Regions from separate parts of the Amycolatopsis ultiminotia genome, predicted to be linked through region 2. Evidence: riboswitches for the same ligand, from Rfam matches in the RefSeq annotation. Region 2 holds a riboswitch; the other holds the start of a gene.
The links. Region 2 has a riboswitch for thiamine pyrophosphate ahead of ABD793_RS31870 (thiamine ABC transporter substrate-binding protein). Riboswitches for the same ligand answer to the same signal wherever they lie in the genome.
Positions count from the first base shown of each region.

Region 1: it holds a riboswitch for thiamine pyrophosphate, as region 2 does, so the genes downstream of both, thiO (glycine oxidase ThiO) here and ABD793_RS31870 (thiamine ABC transporter substrate-binding protein) in region 2, are expected to answer to the same signal.

Region 1 is NZ_BAAAZN010000009.1:113,758-121,209, forward strand. Features, by position in the region: gene ABD793_RS21575 (NADP-dependent oxidoreductase) at 1-193, shown strand, start outside; gene thiD (bifunctional hydroxymethylpyrimidine kinase/phosphomethylpyrimidine kinase) at 341-1,174, shown strand; gene ABD793_RS21585 (MarR family winged helix-turn-helix transcriptional regulator) at 1,180-1,611, opposite strand; gene ABD793_RS21590 (NAD(P)-dependent alcohol dehydrogenase) at 1,859-2,803, shown strand; gene thiG (thiazole synthase) at 2,800-3,552, opposite strand; gene thiS (sulfur carrier protein ThiS) at 3,555-3,755, opposite strand; gene thiO (glycine oxidase ThiO) at 3,756-4,853, opposite strand; TPP riboswitch at 4,839-4,944, opposite strand; gene thiE (thiamine phosphate synthase) at 4,975-5,640, shown strand; gene ABD793_RS21615 (hypothetical protein) at 5,644-6,459, opposite strand; gene ABD793_RS21620 (NAD(P)-binding domain-containing protein) at 6,640-7,395, opposite strand; gene ABD793_RS21625 (MFS transporter) at 7,398-7,452, opposite strand, start outside.
Region 2 is NZ_BAAAZN010000017.1:107,016-114,467, forward strand. Features, by position in the region: partial or broken gene ABD793_RS42855 (bifunctional transcriptional activator/DNA repair enzyme AdaA) at 1-794, opposite strand, end outside; gene ychF (redox-regulated ATPase YchF) at 965-2,047, shown strand; gene ABD793_RS31860 (hypothetical protein) at 2,430-2,735, shown strand; gene ABD793_RS31865 (4a-hydroxytetrahydrobiopterin dehydratase) at 3,340-3,630, opposite strand; TPP riboswitch at 3,655-3,768, shown strand; gene ABD793_RS31870 (thiamine ABC transporter substrate-binding protein) at 3,793-4,860, shown strand; gene ABD793_RS31875 (ABC transporter permease) at 4,836-6,455, shown strand; gene ABD793_RS31880 (ABC transporter ATP-binding protein) at 6,455-7,452, shown strand, end outside.

The DNA of each region.
Region 1 (7,452 bases), on a different contig from region 2:
CAAGCGCGGGGTACGCACGTCGTCGCTGCTCGTAGAGCCGGACCGGCTCGGTCTGCTGGGCCTGCTCGACCTGGTCGAACGCGGTGCGCTGAAGGTGCACGTGGCCAAGACCTTCCCGCTCGAGGACGTCGCGAAGGCGCAGGAGACCGGGGAAGCCGGCCGGGTGACCGGCAAGCTCGTGCTCACCGTCTGATGTGGATTGCCGAGCAGGTCTGACCCCGCCCGCTCGCAGGCGGATCGTCCGGAAGCGCGACGGGTGGTGCAACGGCACTCACGCTGTGCCACCGTGGTGGACTGTGCAGGAAGCACAGCCGACCCACACGAGAAGCCGGAAATCGCCATGCCGGACAACCCGAGCCCACCTTCGGCGCTGACCATCGCCGGTTCCGACTCCGGCGGAGCCGCCGGACTGCAGGCCGATCTGCGCACCTTCCTCACCTGCGGGGTGCACGGCCTGGTCGCGGTCACCGCGGTCACCGTGCAGAACACCCTCGGCGTGCACGACCGCGCGGATCTGCCACCGCACATCGTGGCGGGGCAGATCGAGGCGGTGGCTTCGGACATGGGCGTCGGCGCGGCGAAGACCGGCATGCTCGCGTCCGCGGAGATCATCCACGCCGTGGCGGGTGCCTGCGACCGCGCGGGCATCGGCCGCGACGCCGCCATCCCGTTCGTGGTCGATCCGGTGGCCGCGTCGATGACCGGCCATCCGCTGTTCGACGAAGCCGGGCTCACCGCGCTGCGCGAGGAGCTGCTCCCGCGCGCGACCCTGGTCACCCCGAACCTCGACGAGGTGCGGCTGCTCACCGGGATGACGGTGACCGACCGCGAGGGCATGCACGCAGCGGCGGTGGTGCTGCACCAGCTCGGCCCGAAGTACGTCCTCGTGAAGAGCGGGCACCTGCGGTCCGATCCGGAGTGCGTGGACCTGCTCTTCGACGGTTCGACGTTCGTGGAGCTGCCCGGACCGCGCTACCTGACCCCGCACACGCACGGAGCAGGCGACACGATGGCGTCCGCGCTCACCGCGGGGCTGGCCAAGGGCCTGCCGCCGGTCGAGGCCGCCCGCTACGGCAAGTGGTTCGTCTCGCAGGCGGTCGAACACTCGTACCCGATGGGTGCGAAGGTCGGCCCGGTGTCCGCGTTCTGGCGGCTGGCCCCGGAAGAGCGGTAGCCGCCTCAGGCCTCGTCGGAAATGAGGGCTTCCAGCGCGGGCAACGCGGCGGTCAGCGCTTCGCGGGCTTCCGGGGTGAGCCGGTCGAGGCGGTTGTTCAGCTCCTGCACCCGGGTGGAGCGCACGCCGGACACGAGCCGCTCGCCCTCCTCGGTGGCACGCGCGAGCCATGCACGGCGGTCGATCGGGTCGGACTCCCGCGTGACGTAGCCGGCCTCCACGAGCGTGGCCACGATGCGCGACATGGTCGCCGCCGCGACCCCCTCCTTCGCCGCGAGATCGCCGAGCCGCAACTCCCCGAAGTGCACGAGGGTGGCCAGCGCGGAGATCGCGCCGTGGCCGGGTCCGGGTATGCCGGTCTGCCGCAGCGATCGGGACAGCCGCCCGACCGCCAGGTACAACCTGCCGGAAACATCCTGGACCGACGAAAGAGTCACGGTCGGCTCCTCCTGACGCTGATGCCCGCCGCAAGGGTGCGCCGGAAAGGTGCCGTCAACCATACGGCCCATCGGTGCTCAGTCCGCGTCAAGCGCGGGCAAAATCACCGAAGTGAGCCGTTCACGCGGCCGAACCGGAACCTGTTCGAGATCCCGTCCGGCTGCCAACTGAGGCGACCACCTGCGGGTATGTCTCACTTCGACTGAAGTGGATGACCCCGTCCGCTTTTCCGGATAGAAATGGCACATGGCATCCACTTCAATGCGGTTCGCCGCTTACGACCGGTACGGCGATGCCGGTGTACTGCACGAAACCACTGGCCCGCGGCCCACCGCCGGAGCGGGCGAGGTGCTGGTGCGGGTGCGCGCGGTCTCGGTCAACGGCGGTGAGCTGTCGATGCGAGCCGGGCACCTGCGCCCGCTCACTGGCAACCGGTTTCCCAAGCGGGTCGGGGTCGACCTTGCCGGGGAGGTCGTCGAGCCCGGCTCCAGCCGGTTCGCCGTCGGTGACCGTGTGTGGGGGCTCCTCGGCCGTCGCACGGGTACCGCGGCCGAGTACGTCGCGGTGGCGGCCGACCGGCTCGACCACCTGCCGGACGGTGTGGACTTCGCATCAGCCGTCGCACTGCTGGCCGGCACCACCGCGATCACCGCGTTCCGAGACAAGGCTGCCCTTGCACCCGGCGAACGGCTGCTGGTCCGCGGCGCGACCGGTGGGGTCGGCTACGTCGCGGTGCAGCTCGGGAAGGAAATGGGCGCGCACGTCACCGGGCTGGCCAGTGCCGCGAACCTGGATCTGGCGAAGGAACTCGGCGCGGACGAGGCGATCGACTACCGCGCGCCCGGCGACCTCGGCCGGTTCGACGTCGTCCTGGACACGGTCGGCACCGGTATGCCCGCCTTCCACCGGCTGCTCACTCCGCGCGGGCGGATGGTGGCGATCTCGTTCGACACCGCGCACCTGGCCCGTTCGGTGGGCTGGATCGCGGCGCACTCCCTGCGCCGCACCCGGCCGGTGTACGCCTTCAGCGGCAGCCCACGGTCCCCGCTGCTGGCCGAACTGGGCAGGCTGGTGCGCACCGGCGCAGTCCGGCCGAAGGTCGACCGCGTGTTCCCGCTCGCGGAAATCGCCGACGCGCACCGCGCACTGGAAAACGGCGGAGTGCGCGGCAAGATCGTCGTCGAGATCTAGCGGGGCGGGCTGGATGCCTGTGCCCAGAACCGTTGCGGGACGCGGCCTGCTCCGCGGGCCAGGTATCCCGCCTCCACCGCGGAGCGCATCGCGGACGCCATGCGTTCCGGGTCCGCCGCGCGGGTCACCGCGGTCGAAAGCAGTACCGCGTCGCAGCCGAGTTCCATCGCCAGTGCCGCGTCGGACGCCGTGCCGATGCCTGCGTCGAGCACCACCGGGACCGACGCGCGCGCCACGATGAGCTCGATGTTGTGCGGGTTGCGGATGCCGAGACCGGTGCCGATCGGCGCGCCGAGCGGCATCACCGCGGCGCAGCCTGCCTCCTCCAGCCGCAGGGCCAGCACCGGATCGTCGTTGGTGTAGGCGAACACGGTGAACCCGTCGGCCACCAGCCGCTCGGCCGCCTCCAGCGTTTCGAGCGGGTCGGGCAGCAGGGTGCGGTCGTCCGCGTGCACTTCCAGCTTCACCAGATCCGTGTCCAGCGCCTCGCGCGCCAGCTGCGCGGTGAGCACCGCCTCGGCCGCGGTCCGGCAGCCCGCGGTGTTCGGCAACAGCTCGATGTCCAAGCGCCGCACCAGTTCCAGCACGCCGGAGCCGCCCTCGGCGTCGGCCCGGCGCAGAGCGACCGTGGTGAGTTGGGTGCCGGACGCGAGCAGTGAGCGCTCCAGCACCTCGAGGTTCGCCGCACCACCGGTGCCGATGATCAGCCGCGAGGAGAACTTGTGTCCCCCGATGACGAGATCGTCCACGATCAGCCTCCCTGCACTGCGGTCAGCACGTCGATGCTCGCGCCCTTCGGCACGACGGAAGCGGCCCAGTCACCGCGGCGCACGACCTCGCCGTTCACCGCGACAGCCACCCCCTGCCGGGTGGCCCCGACCGCGTCGAGCACCTCGGACACGGTGCTCCCGTCGGGGAACTCCTGCCACTGACCGTTGATCTTGAGCTCCATTCAGACTCGCTCCTTCTCCAGACGAGCGGGCGACGCCGCGGCGATCTCCGCCGGCGGCGCTTCGCCGGCCAGCCACGCCAGCACCGCGTCTGCGGTCACCGGCGCCATCAACAGCCCGTTGCGGTGGTGGCCAGTCGCGACGTATACGCCTTCGCCGACTTCGCCGACGTACGGCAGCGCGTCCCGGCTTCCCGCCCGCAGGCCGGCGGCCGTCTCCACTAGCTCGTACTCCGTGATGCCCGGCAGGATCCGCTCCGCGCCCTCAAGCAACTCGCGTACGCCGCGCGCGGTCACGGCCTGGTCGAAGCCCGCTTCGTACTGCGTCGCGCCGAGCACCAGCTCACCGTCTGCACGCGGCACGAGGTAGATCGGCCGCCCTTCGACGATCGCGCGCACGGTGTGCGGCGGAGGCGGCAGACAGCCACGCCGAGGCCGCAACCGCAGGATTTCCCCCTTCAACGGGCGCACCGCCTGCGCCAGCGACGGATGCAGTTGTCCGGTCCAAGCCCCTGCCGCGAGCACGACCGGACCTGGCACGTCGTCGAGGCTCGCCAGCCGCTCGCGGCGGAATTCCACGCCCTGCTGTGCCCCGGCCTCGGCGAGCGCGGTGAGCAGCTTCCGGTTGTCCACGGCCAGATCTCCCGGCACGTGCAGCCCACCCCGGACCGCGCCGATCCCGGGCGCCAGCCGGCGAGCTTCGCGGCTGGTCAGCGATTCCACGGCACGGCCGAGCGAACGCAGATGCCCGGCCAGGATCTCGAGGTGCCCGGCGTCCGCGGAATCGAACGCGAGCACGATCGTGCCGTGCCCGGCCAGCCCGGGATCGATACCCGCCGCCGACAGGTCCCGCGCGAACTGCGGCCACCGCCGCAACGACTCCTCACCCAGCCGGAGCACGTCCTCTTCCCCCGGCCACGCCTCGGTGACCGGCGCCAGCATGCCGCCGGCCAGCCACGAGGCACCACCGCGTACCGGTTCCGGATCGAGCAACCGCACCGGCCACCCGGCGGCCGCGGCACGCCAGGCGACCGACAACCCGATGACCCCGCCGCCGACGACGGTCGCAATTGTGTGCTCGGAACTCACTTTCGTACTCACGCTCCCTGCGCCGGCATGACCCGGATCAGGTTCCACGGTCGGAGCGGCAGCTCCCTCTCAGCCCGTGCCTCGGGCTCCCGTGCGGACCACTCCACCGTAGCGCGCGGGTAACGTCGCCGCCATGCCCGCCCTGTCCGGAGACCAGATCCGTGCCCGGCTCGCCGACGCCCGGCTGTACCTGTGCACCGACGCCCGCACCGACCGTGGTGACCTCGCCGAATTCGCCGACGCGGTACTCGCCGGCGGCGTCGACATCGTGCAGCTGCGGGACAAGTCCGATGGCGCCCCGCTCGAGGCCAAGCAGGAGATCGCCGCGCTCGAAGTGCTGGCCGAAGCGTGCACGCGCCACGGTGCGCTGCTGTCGGTGAACGACCGCGCGGACGTCGCGCTCGCGGTCGGCGCCGACGTGCTGCACCTGGGGCAGGACGACCTCCCGGTGCCGTTGGCCCGGCGCGTCCTCGGCGACGACGTGGTCATCGGCCGTTCCACCCATTCGGCCGAACAGGCCGCCGCGGCCGCCGCCGAGGACGGCGTGGACTACTTCTGCACCGGCCCGTGCTGGCCGACGCCGACCAAACCGGGCCGCCACGCACCCGGTCTGGACCTGGTGCGCACGACCGCGGCAAGCGCCACTGCCCGGCCGTGGTTCGCCATCGGCGGCATCGATCAGGAGCGGCTGCCCGCTGTGCTCGACGCCGGAGCGTCCCGGATCGTCGTGGTCCGTGCGCTCACCGGGGCCGACGACCCGAAGGCCGCCGCACAGGCGCTGCGCGCCCGGCTCGGCTGAGTCTCACGGGGTCGCGTTCGGCTGCACCGGGGCCTTCGACTCCGGCTGGCTCTGCGTGGTCGACGGCGCCGAAGAACCGGTGCTCGACGGCGGCGCCTGGTTTTCCGTGGTCGGCGACGTGGTCGTGGTCGGCCCGACGGTGGTGGTCGTGGTCGAGGGCGCCGTGCTCGGCGTGTCCGACGGCGTCTCGGTCGGCGTCGGCACGTCCTGCGTCTGGGTGGGCTGGTCGTCCTGCTGACGATCCTGCTGGCTCGTGTCCCGCTGCGGGAGCAGCCCGGTGTTCACCCCTCCGTTGCTGACCCCGTCGAGGGTGAACAGCACGGCCAGTGCCGCCGCGAACGCGACCACGCTGGAACCGATGATCAACGGCCAGCGCAGCTTGCGGAGTTTGGCACCGAAGCTTTCCTCGGCCTCCGGTTGCTCCTCCGGTTGCTCCTCGGGTGACTCCCCCGGCTGGAGCTTCGAAATGCGCACCGTCGGCATCTCCGACAGATCCGTGGACAGGTACACCGTCGGCGCGTCCCGTGGATCGCTGACCGGCCGCAGCCCGCCCTGGGTACGTCGCTGCCCAGCCGTGGCGAGCTTGTCGCGTGCCTTCTTCGCGGCGTCGCGCGTGCGCTGCAGCGAACGCAGGTACAGCTCACCGCCGACGGTGGTGATCACACTCGCCAGCCCGGCGCCCACCACCGTCCCTGCGACGCCAAGCGTCGAACCCAGCAACGCCGCAGTCACCGCGGCGAGTGCCGCGGCGGCCACCGAGGCCGGCCGCAGACCCCGCTTGGTGGCCTGCTCCGTCGTGCCCTTGTGCTCCTCGCCCATGATTCCGATCTGCTCGATTCCCGGCCGTTACCGCTGCCTGTCTCAACGAGTAAGTCGCGCGAAGAACTCCCTGCGTTGCTCATCCGTGAGCGAGCCCACGTTGACCGTCCACAATGGATGGTCTATGGCGCACACTCTCCTGACACGCTCGCCGGAACTGCTCGCCTACCCCGGTGGCAGCTAGCCGCGCACCCGGTCCAGCACCGCGTCGAGCGCACGCCGCACCGTGTCCGGTACGCCGTCGCGGCGCAAGTCGGTCATCAGCTGTTCGTTGATTCCGCCCGGAGTCGTGTGCCGGGCGGTCAGCTCGGCGAGCGCACCCGATCCCGCCGACAGCGACTGGCCGAGCTGTCCGAACACGTGGGTGAGGTACGCGGACGCCGCATCGGGATCGACTCCGTGCTCGCCCATCCACCCCGCGATGGTGGCGAGGTAGTCGAGGTGCGCGGCGAAGGTGGCGGTCGCCGCGCTGAACGCTTCCAGTCCCGCCTCGTCGTCCGGCACCACAAGGCCGCCGAGCGGCTCGAAGAGCCGGCGCGCGGCGGCGTCGTCCGGATACGCCACAGTGCGGCTCTGCCGCCGCTCGGCTTGCGGCAGCGGGATGGACCGGACCACCCGGGTGGCCGGTGCGGCCCACTCGCGCAGCCGATCCAGCCGCACCGCGGCCACCGCGCTGATCACCACGTGCTGCGGCCCGAAGGTCAGCTCTTCGAGCACCGCACGCACCACCTGCGGGCGCACCGCCAGCACGACGGTTTCCGCACGGTCGAGGACCTCCTGGTTGCTGCCGCACACCTGCACGTTCGGGAACCGCTCGGCCAGCGCCTGTCCGATTTCGCGGCCGCGTGGCGACAGGTACACCGGATCGGCCCCGTCGAGACCGGTCACGATGGCGGCCGTGATCTCCCCGGTACCGACGAATCCGTAGCCGGACATGATCATCTCCCTCGCTGCCTGGTGCCGGGGTGGACGTGCGTCGGCGGGCCTTCGACC
Region 2 (7,452 bases):
TGCGGGTGAACCCACACCGAACCCGGGCCGTGTGGCAGCCGCAGGGTGCGGCCGTAACCGGTCAGTGTCGTGCCGCCCTCGGTTGCTTCGATACCCGGCAGCGCGCGCGAAGCGTGGTAACGCAGCACGCTTTGCGCGTCGAACGGGGCGCGGAACGGCAGGCGCAGGCACAGTCTCGTTGCGCTGCTCGGTTCGTCGTGGCGTCCGCGGCGGAGGCTGGCCGCCCGCAGTTGTGACGGGGTGGTGGCGAACACTTCGCGAATGGTCTCGTTGAACTGCCGGACGCTCGAGAACCCGGCGGCGAACGCGACGTCGGTGAGGGACAGCTGCGACATCTCGATCAACAGTCGCGCGGAGTGTGCGCGGTGGGCGCGCGCGAGGGCGAGCGGGCCGGCGCCCAGTTCGGTGGTCAGCACCCGGCCGAGCTGGCGTTCCGAATAGCCGAGCCGCCGAGCCAAGCCCGGCACGCCTTCGCGTTCGACGAGACCGTCGGAGATCAGCCGCATCGCGCGGGCGGCCAGGTCGGCGCGGACGTTCCAGTCCGGCGATCCCGGCACGGCGTCGGGAAGGCAACGGCGGCACGCGCGGTAGCCACCGGCCTGCGCTGCGGCTGACGTCGGGAAGAAGCGGACGTTCTGTGCCTTCGGCGTGAGCGCCGGGCACGACGGTCGGCAGTAGATCCCGGTGGTGCGCACGGCCATGATGAACTGGCCGTCGAACCGCTGGTCGCGGGCGGTGACAGCGCGGTAGCAGCGCTCGGTGTCCTGCCAGACCGGGGTGCTCGTGGGGGCCATGACGTCGATGATGCCAGCAGGTGGGGGGACTGACTGGCGGGAATCCGACACGACGGTGCGACCGTGGCACTCGGTCGGGCGACGGTCAGGCGGCGGCCGGGCGGGCGAGTGCCGGGGTCGCGCTGGCCGGGTCGGCGAGCGTGGGTGCACGGCACGTAGACTTACCCGCCGTGAGTCTCACCCTCGGTATCGTCGGCCTGCCCAACGTCGGCAAGTCCACCCTGTTCAACGCGCTGACCCGCAATGACGTGCTCGCCGCGAACTACCCGTTCGCCACGATCGAGCCGAACGTCGGGGTGGTGCCGCTGCCGGATCCGCGGCTGGCCGAGCTGGCCGAGCTGTTCTCCTCGGAGAAGACGGTGCCGGCCGTGGTGTCCTTTGTGGATATCGCGGGGATCGTGCAGGGTGCCTCCGAGGGGGCCGGGCTCGGCAACAAGTTCCTGGCCAACATCCGTGAGGCCAACGCGATCTGCCAGGTCATCCGGGTGTTCGATGATCCGGACGTGGTGCACGTGGACGGCCGGATCGACCCCTCGAGCGACATCGAGACGATCAACACCGAGCTGATCCTCGCCGATCTGCAGACGCTGGAGAAGGCGCTGCCGCGGCTGGAGAAGGAGGCCCGGACGAAGAAGGAGGCCCGGCCGGCGCTGGAGAACGCCCAGCGGGCCAAGGAGATCCTCGATTCCGGGCGCACGCTGTTCCAGTCGCAGAAGGAGATCGACACCGAAGCGCTGCGGGAACTGAGCCTGCTCACGACGAAGCCGTTCCTCTACGTCTTCAACGCCGACGAGCCCGTGCTCACCGACGAGGCGCGCCGCGCGGAGCTGACGAAACTGGTCGCGCCCGCCGACGCGGTGTTCCTCGACGCGAAGGTGGAGGCCGAACTGCTCGAACTGGACGACGAGGAATCCGTGCGCGAGCTGCTGGAATCCGTCGGTCAGCCGGAGCCGGGCCTGAACGCGCTGGCCCGCGCCGGATTCCACACCCTCGGCCTGCAGACCTACCTCACCGCGGGCCCCAAGGAATCGCGTGCCTGGACCGTTCCGCAGGGCGCCACCGCCCCGCAGGCCGCGGGCGTCATCCACACCGACTTCGAACGCGGCTTCATCAAGGCCGAGATCGTCTCCTACGACGACCTGATCGCAGCGGGCTCGATGGCCGCAGCCCGAGCCGCCGGAAAGGTCCGGATGGAAGGCAAGGACTACGTGATGTCCGACGGTGACGTGGTGGAGTTCCGCTTCAACGTCTGACTGCCGGCGCTGGTCCGGCGGATCGGCGCTGCCGGTGTCAGGACCATCGCCGCCAGGCGGGGCGAGGAAGGTGTCGCGGTCGTCTGTCGGGGGATTCGAGCCGGGGTTCGGCGGGTGCGTGTGCGGGCTGAACGCCTCGGCGTCGTGCCGCATCTTGATCCATTTCAGCGGGTGAGCGAGGTGCGGGGCAGACTTCGTGACCTGGAGGGGCAAAAGGCGGGCCAAGGTTGTTGCCGGGTTACTCCATTCGCCGCGAAGCTCCCTTCACTGAATTCGGACGACCGAACATCACGCGGAGGAGTGGCTCGACATGAAGTCAGCAGGAAGGGGCGCACCGGCGTTCATCACGACGGCTGCCGCACTGGGGCTCAGTGTGCTTGCCATGGTGGGGACGACCTCGGTGGCGGAGGCTGCTTCGGCGGAGTTCCGGCTGTGCAACACCACCACGGCTTACAAGGTGCGGGTGGAGGTCGACGGTCACAACACCGATTGGACCGTCGCCGGTGCCGCGTGCGTGACCACGCAGGCTTCGACCGGTACGCAGTTTGTCCTGCGGATCAGGAAAGAGCAGGGCAACAAGTTCGAAGAGCGGGTCGGCGCGCGGGGAACCACGGAGGCGGCAGGTAACACGGCCGTGAACACCTTCAACGACTTTGACTCGTTCAAATACGACCAGGCGCGGTACTGAGAACGAATACCGCGAAATCGGTTCGAGAACGAACTGGGGCGCGGGAACCGATGTTCGCCGTATGAGGCACGGTGCGGGCTGAAGGAATCTATTCGGCCGACGAGCAACGTGGTCGCGGCAGTGGGCGCAACGCGGACCGGTCACGCCTGACGGCGACCGGAACCTTCGGCGGTGAAGGGGGCTTCCAGGATCCTGGAAGCCCCCTTCACCGTGAGCGAGGGGCGGGGGTGATCAGCCGAGCAGGCCGAGCACCACGATCGCAGTCAAGGTGAGGGCCGTGGAAAATACCGCGATCCAGGCGTGCTGGGAGACGGTGACCTGGGCGGAGGAGCTGTTCATGGCGTGTCCTCGGGCGTGAAGTGACGATTCCGCAGGGTTAGCGCCTTGATCATGCCCGGTGTTACTGCCTGTGCTCGAGATCACGCCGATTGCGTACGGTGTGCCAGAGCACCCCACCCGCGACGGCCACCATCAGGCCGAACGACACCGTGCCCACCACGATCGCCTGCAGCATTTCCGATCCTCCTGAACGTGCGGTCCGCTTTGCCTGGGTGACGCACCGGGAGGTCGTTCGTGTTGCCGTGGTAGCAGAGGTCACAGCTGATCAGCGGGACGCCAGCACCTCGTCGATCTGCCGCGCGAGTGCGAAGTCCTTCTCCGTGAGACCGCCCTCGGAGTGGGTACTCAGCCGGAAGGTCAACGTCCGCCAGCGGATGTCGATGTCCGGGTGGTGCTCGGCCGCCTCGGCGAGCTCGGCCACCCGGTCGACCACCTCGATCGCCGCCGGGAACGAGGAGAGCTCGGCGGTGCGGACGATGGTGTCGTCCGCGCGATGCCAGCCGGACAGGGTGGTCAGTGCCTCGTCGGCCGCGGTGTTGCTCAGGAGTTTCGTCATCACTCCATGGTGTCGGCTACGCTGCGAAGTTGCCACGGGAGTCCGGCACGCCGGACTGAGAGGCGGGCGCTACCGGTCCGCGACCGTTCGCACCTGATTCCGGGTAATGCCGGCGCAGGGAGGCCTACCGCTCTCCTTGTCCGGCTTAGTGCAGGAGGGCAGATGATTCCGCGGACCGCACGTACGGTGCTGGGCCTCGGCACGGTCGCAGTGCTGGCGAGTGCCTGTTCGCTGTCCGGCGGGAGCTCCGGCGGCTCGGCGGATTCCGACCAGCAGAATCCGACCGTCACGCTGGTCACCCACGATTCGTTCGCCGCGCCGCAGGACGTGCTCGACGCCTTTCAGCGCCAGTCCGGCATCACGCTCAAGATCGTCAAGTCCGGCGACGCCGGGGCGCTGACCAACAAGCTGGTGCTGACCAAGGGCAACCCGATCGGCGACGTCGCATACGGCGTCGACAGCACGTTCGCCTCCCGTGCGCTCGGTGAAGGCGTGTTCCAGTCCTACACGAGCCCCGAGTCCGACCGGGGCCCGCAGCGGTATTCGGTGGACCCGGAGCACCGGCTCGCCGCCGTCGACCTCGGCGACGTCTGCGTGAACGTGGACACCGGCTATTTCGCGGCGAAGGGCGTTCCGGCTCCGACGTCGTATGACGATCTGGCCGACCCCCAGTACAAGGACCTGATGGTCGCCGAGAGCCCGGCCACCGCTTCCCCCGGCCTGGCCTTCCTGCTCGGCACGGTCGCGAAGTACGGCGAATCGGGCTGGCCGGACTACTGGAACCGGCTCAAGGCCAACGGGCTCAAGGTCGACAGCGGCTGGGAGGAGGCCTACAGCAAGGACTTCTCCGGTTCGTCGGGCAAGGGCCAGCGCCCGATCGTGGTCTCCTATGCCTCTTCGCCTGCCGCGGAGCTCGGCGAAGACGGCAAGCCGCGGACCAAGGCACTGCTCGACACGTGTTTCCGGCAGGTCGAGTACGCCGGGGTGCTGGCCGGTGGCAAACAGGTGCCGCAAGCGCAGAAGGTGGTCGACTTCCTGCTCTCGCAGCAGTTCCAGGCCACCGTCGCGCCGAACATGTACGTCTACCCCGCGCGCCAGGGCGTCGAGCTGCCTGCCGGCTGGACCGCCGTGGCACCGCAGCCGTCGGACCCGGCCACCATGGCAGCCGAGAAGATCCAGGCCGGCCGGGAGAAGTGGATCGGTGCATGGCGTTCGCTCATGGGGGCGTGAGGACTGCCCGCACCGCCGGGCTGACCCTGCTCGGCCTGCTGCCGGTCGCCTTCCTGCTGGTGTTCTTCGCCTGGCCGGTGGTGGCGATCATCGGCCGCGGCTTCTCCGCCGGTGGCGTGGACACCGTGCTCGGCGACCCGCAGACCTGGCGGCTCGCCGGGTTCACCGTCGGCAGCGCCGCCGCTTCCACCGTGGTCGCGGTGCTCGCCGGACTGCCGGTGGCGTACCTGCTGGCCAGGGTGCGGCTGCCCGGGGTCGGACTGGCCCGGACCATCGTGCTGGTCCCGTTCGTGCTGCCGACGGTGGTCGTCGGGCTCGCGTTCCGCGCGCTGTGGCCGGACGGTGGCGTGCCGGCGCTGGTACTGGCCAACGCGTTCTTCAACGTCGCCGTGGTCGCACGGACCGTCTCGGGGCTGTGGGCGCACCTGGACCCGCGGGCCACCGAAGCCGCGCGGGCGCTGGGTGCCTCGCCGTGGCGGGCGTTCCGCACGGTCACGCTGCCCGCGCTGGCGCCTGCGGTCGCCTCCGCCGCCGCGGTGGTGTTTCTCTTCTGCGCCACCAGTTTCGGTGTGGTGCTGATCCTCGGTGGCGGGAACTACCGCACCTTGGAGACCGAGATCTACCTGCGTACCGTCGATTTGCTGGATCTCTCCGGAGCGGCCGCGCTGTCGTTGCTCCAGTTCGCCGCCGTGATCGCCGCTCTCGCGCTCGGCGCGGTCGCCCGGCGGCGCCGGGAGAACGCCGAACGGCTGCGGTCTGCCCGGGTCACCGCGCGTCGGCCGGGTGGCGGGCAGTGGTCGGTGGTTGCCGCCGCGGTGGTGGTGCTCGGGTTGCTGCTGACGCCGATCGTCGCATTGCTCGTGGCGTCGGTGTCCACTCCGGACGGATGGAGCTTCGCCGGGTATCGCGCACTGTCGAGCACCGGTGTGGACGGCGCACTGCAGGTGACCGGCTGGGTCGCGGCGCAGAACTCGCTCGCCGCGGCCACCGACGCCACGCTGCTCGCGCTGGCGATCGGGGTGATCGCCAGCGTGGTGCTGGTGGCGCTGCGCCGTTCGCCGGGGCGGTTCGCCCGCGGGACGGGCGAGACGATGGACGCCGCGTTGATGCTGCCGCTGGGGGTTTCCGCGGTGACCGTCGGATTCGGCTACCTCGTGACGCTCGACGCGTTGCCCGGTGACCTGCGCACCTCGCCGATGCTGGTGCCGCTGGCACAGGCGCTGGTGATCATCCCGCTGGTGGTGCGGATGATCCTGCCGGTGCTGCGTGCGATCGACGAACGGCTGCGCCAGGCCGCGGCGACGCTGGGCGCGGGTCCGCTGCGGGTGTGGCGGGAGATCGATCTGCCGCTGGCCGCGCGCTCACTGGTGGCCGCCGCCGGATTCGGCTTCGTGGTCGCGCTCGGCGAGTTCGGCGCGACGAGCTTCCTCGCCCGTCCGGACGCACCGACGCTGCCGGTCGCGGTCGCCACGCTGATCGGCAGGCCGGGGGAGCTGAACAACCAGATGGCCTACGCCTCGTGTGCCCTGCTGATGCTGGTGACCGTGGCGGCCGTCGTGCTGATCGACCGGTTCGGTTCGGTCGGGGAGTTCTGATGGCGCTTTCGGTACGGGACGTCACCGTCCACTATGGAACCTTCGCCGCGGTGCGCGACGCCAGGCTCGACCTCGCCGACGGTGAGGTGCTCGCGCTGCTCGGACCGTCCGGCTCGGGAAAGTCGACCTTGCTGCGGGCGATCACCGGACTGGAACCGGTGTCCTCGGGGACGGTTTCCTGGGACGGCGCCGACCTCGCCGCGGTCCCGGTGCACAAACGGGGCTTCGGCCTGGTTTTCCAGGACGGTCAGCTGTTCCCGCACCGCGACGTCGCCGCGAACATCGCCTTCGGCCTGCGCATGCACGGCGTTGCCCGTGCACAGCACGCGGAACGGGTCACCGAACTGCTGCACCTGGTGGGGCTGGCCGGATTCGAACGCAGGCGGGTCACCGAACTGTCCGGCGGACAGGCCCAGCGGGTCGCGCTGGCCCGCGCGCTGGCCCCGAAGCCCCGGCTGCTGCTGCTCGACGAGCCGTTGTCCGGACTCGACGCGGGGCTGCGCGAGCAACTGGCGTTCGATCTGGCGGACCTGTTGCGGCGCAGCAAGATCACCGCGCTGCTGGTGACGCACGATCAGGAGGAGGCGTTCACCCTCGCCGACCGGGTGGCGGTGCTCGACGAAGGCGAGATCCGGCAGGAGGGCGCCGTTCGATCGGTGTGGCAGCATCCGGCCGACGAATCGGTGGCCCGTTTCCTCGGCGTCACCACGTTCCTGGCCGGTACCGCCGACGGCGGGGTGGTGCACACCGAACTCGGTGCCGTCGAGCTGCCCGGTACCGCGGACGGGCCGGTCCGGCTGGGCCTGCGCCCGCACGGGCTGCGGGTGGCCGGGGAAGGCGTGCCGGGCGAGGTCGTCGCGGCCGTGCGCAGGCGCGACCACCTGCGTCTCGTCGTCCGACGGGAAGAGTCCACAATGGACGCGGTAGCGCCGGCCGGGCGGGATCTGCGGGCAGGCGATCCCGTCCGGCTGGTTCCGGATCCGGACGGGATCGCCGT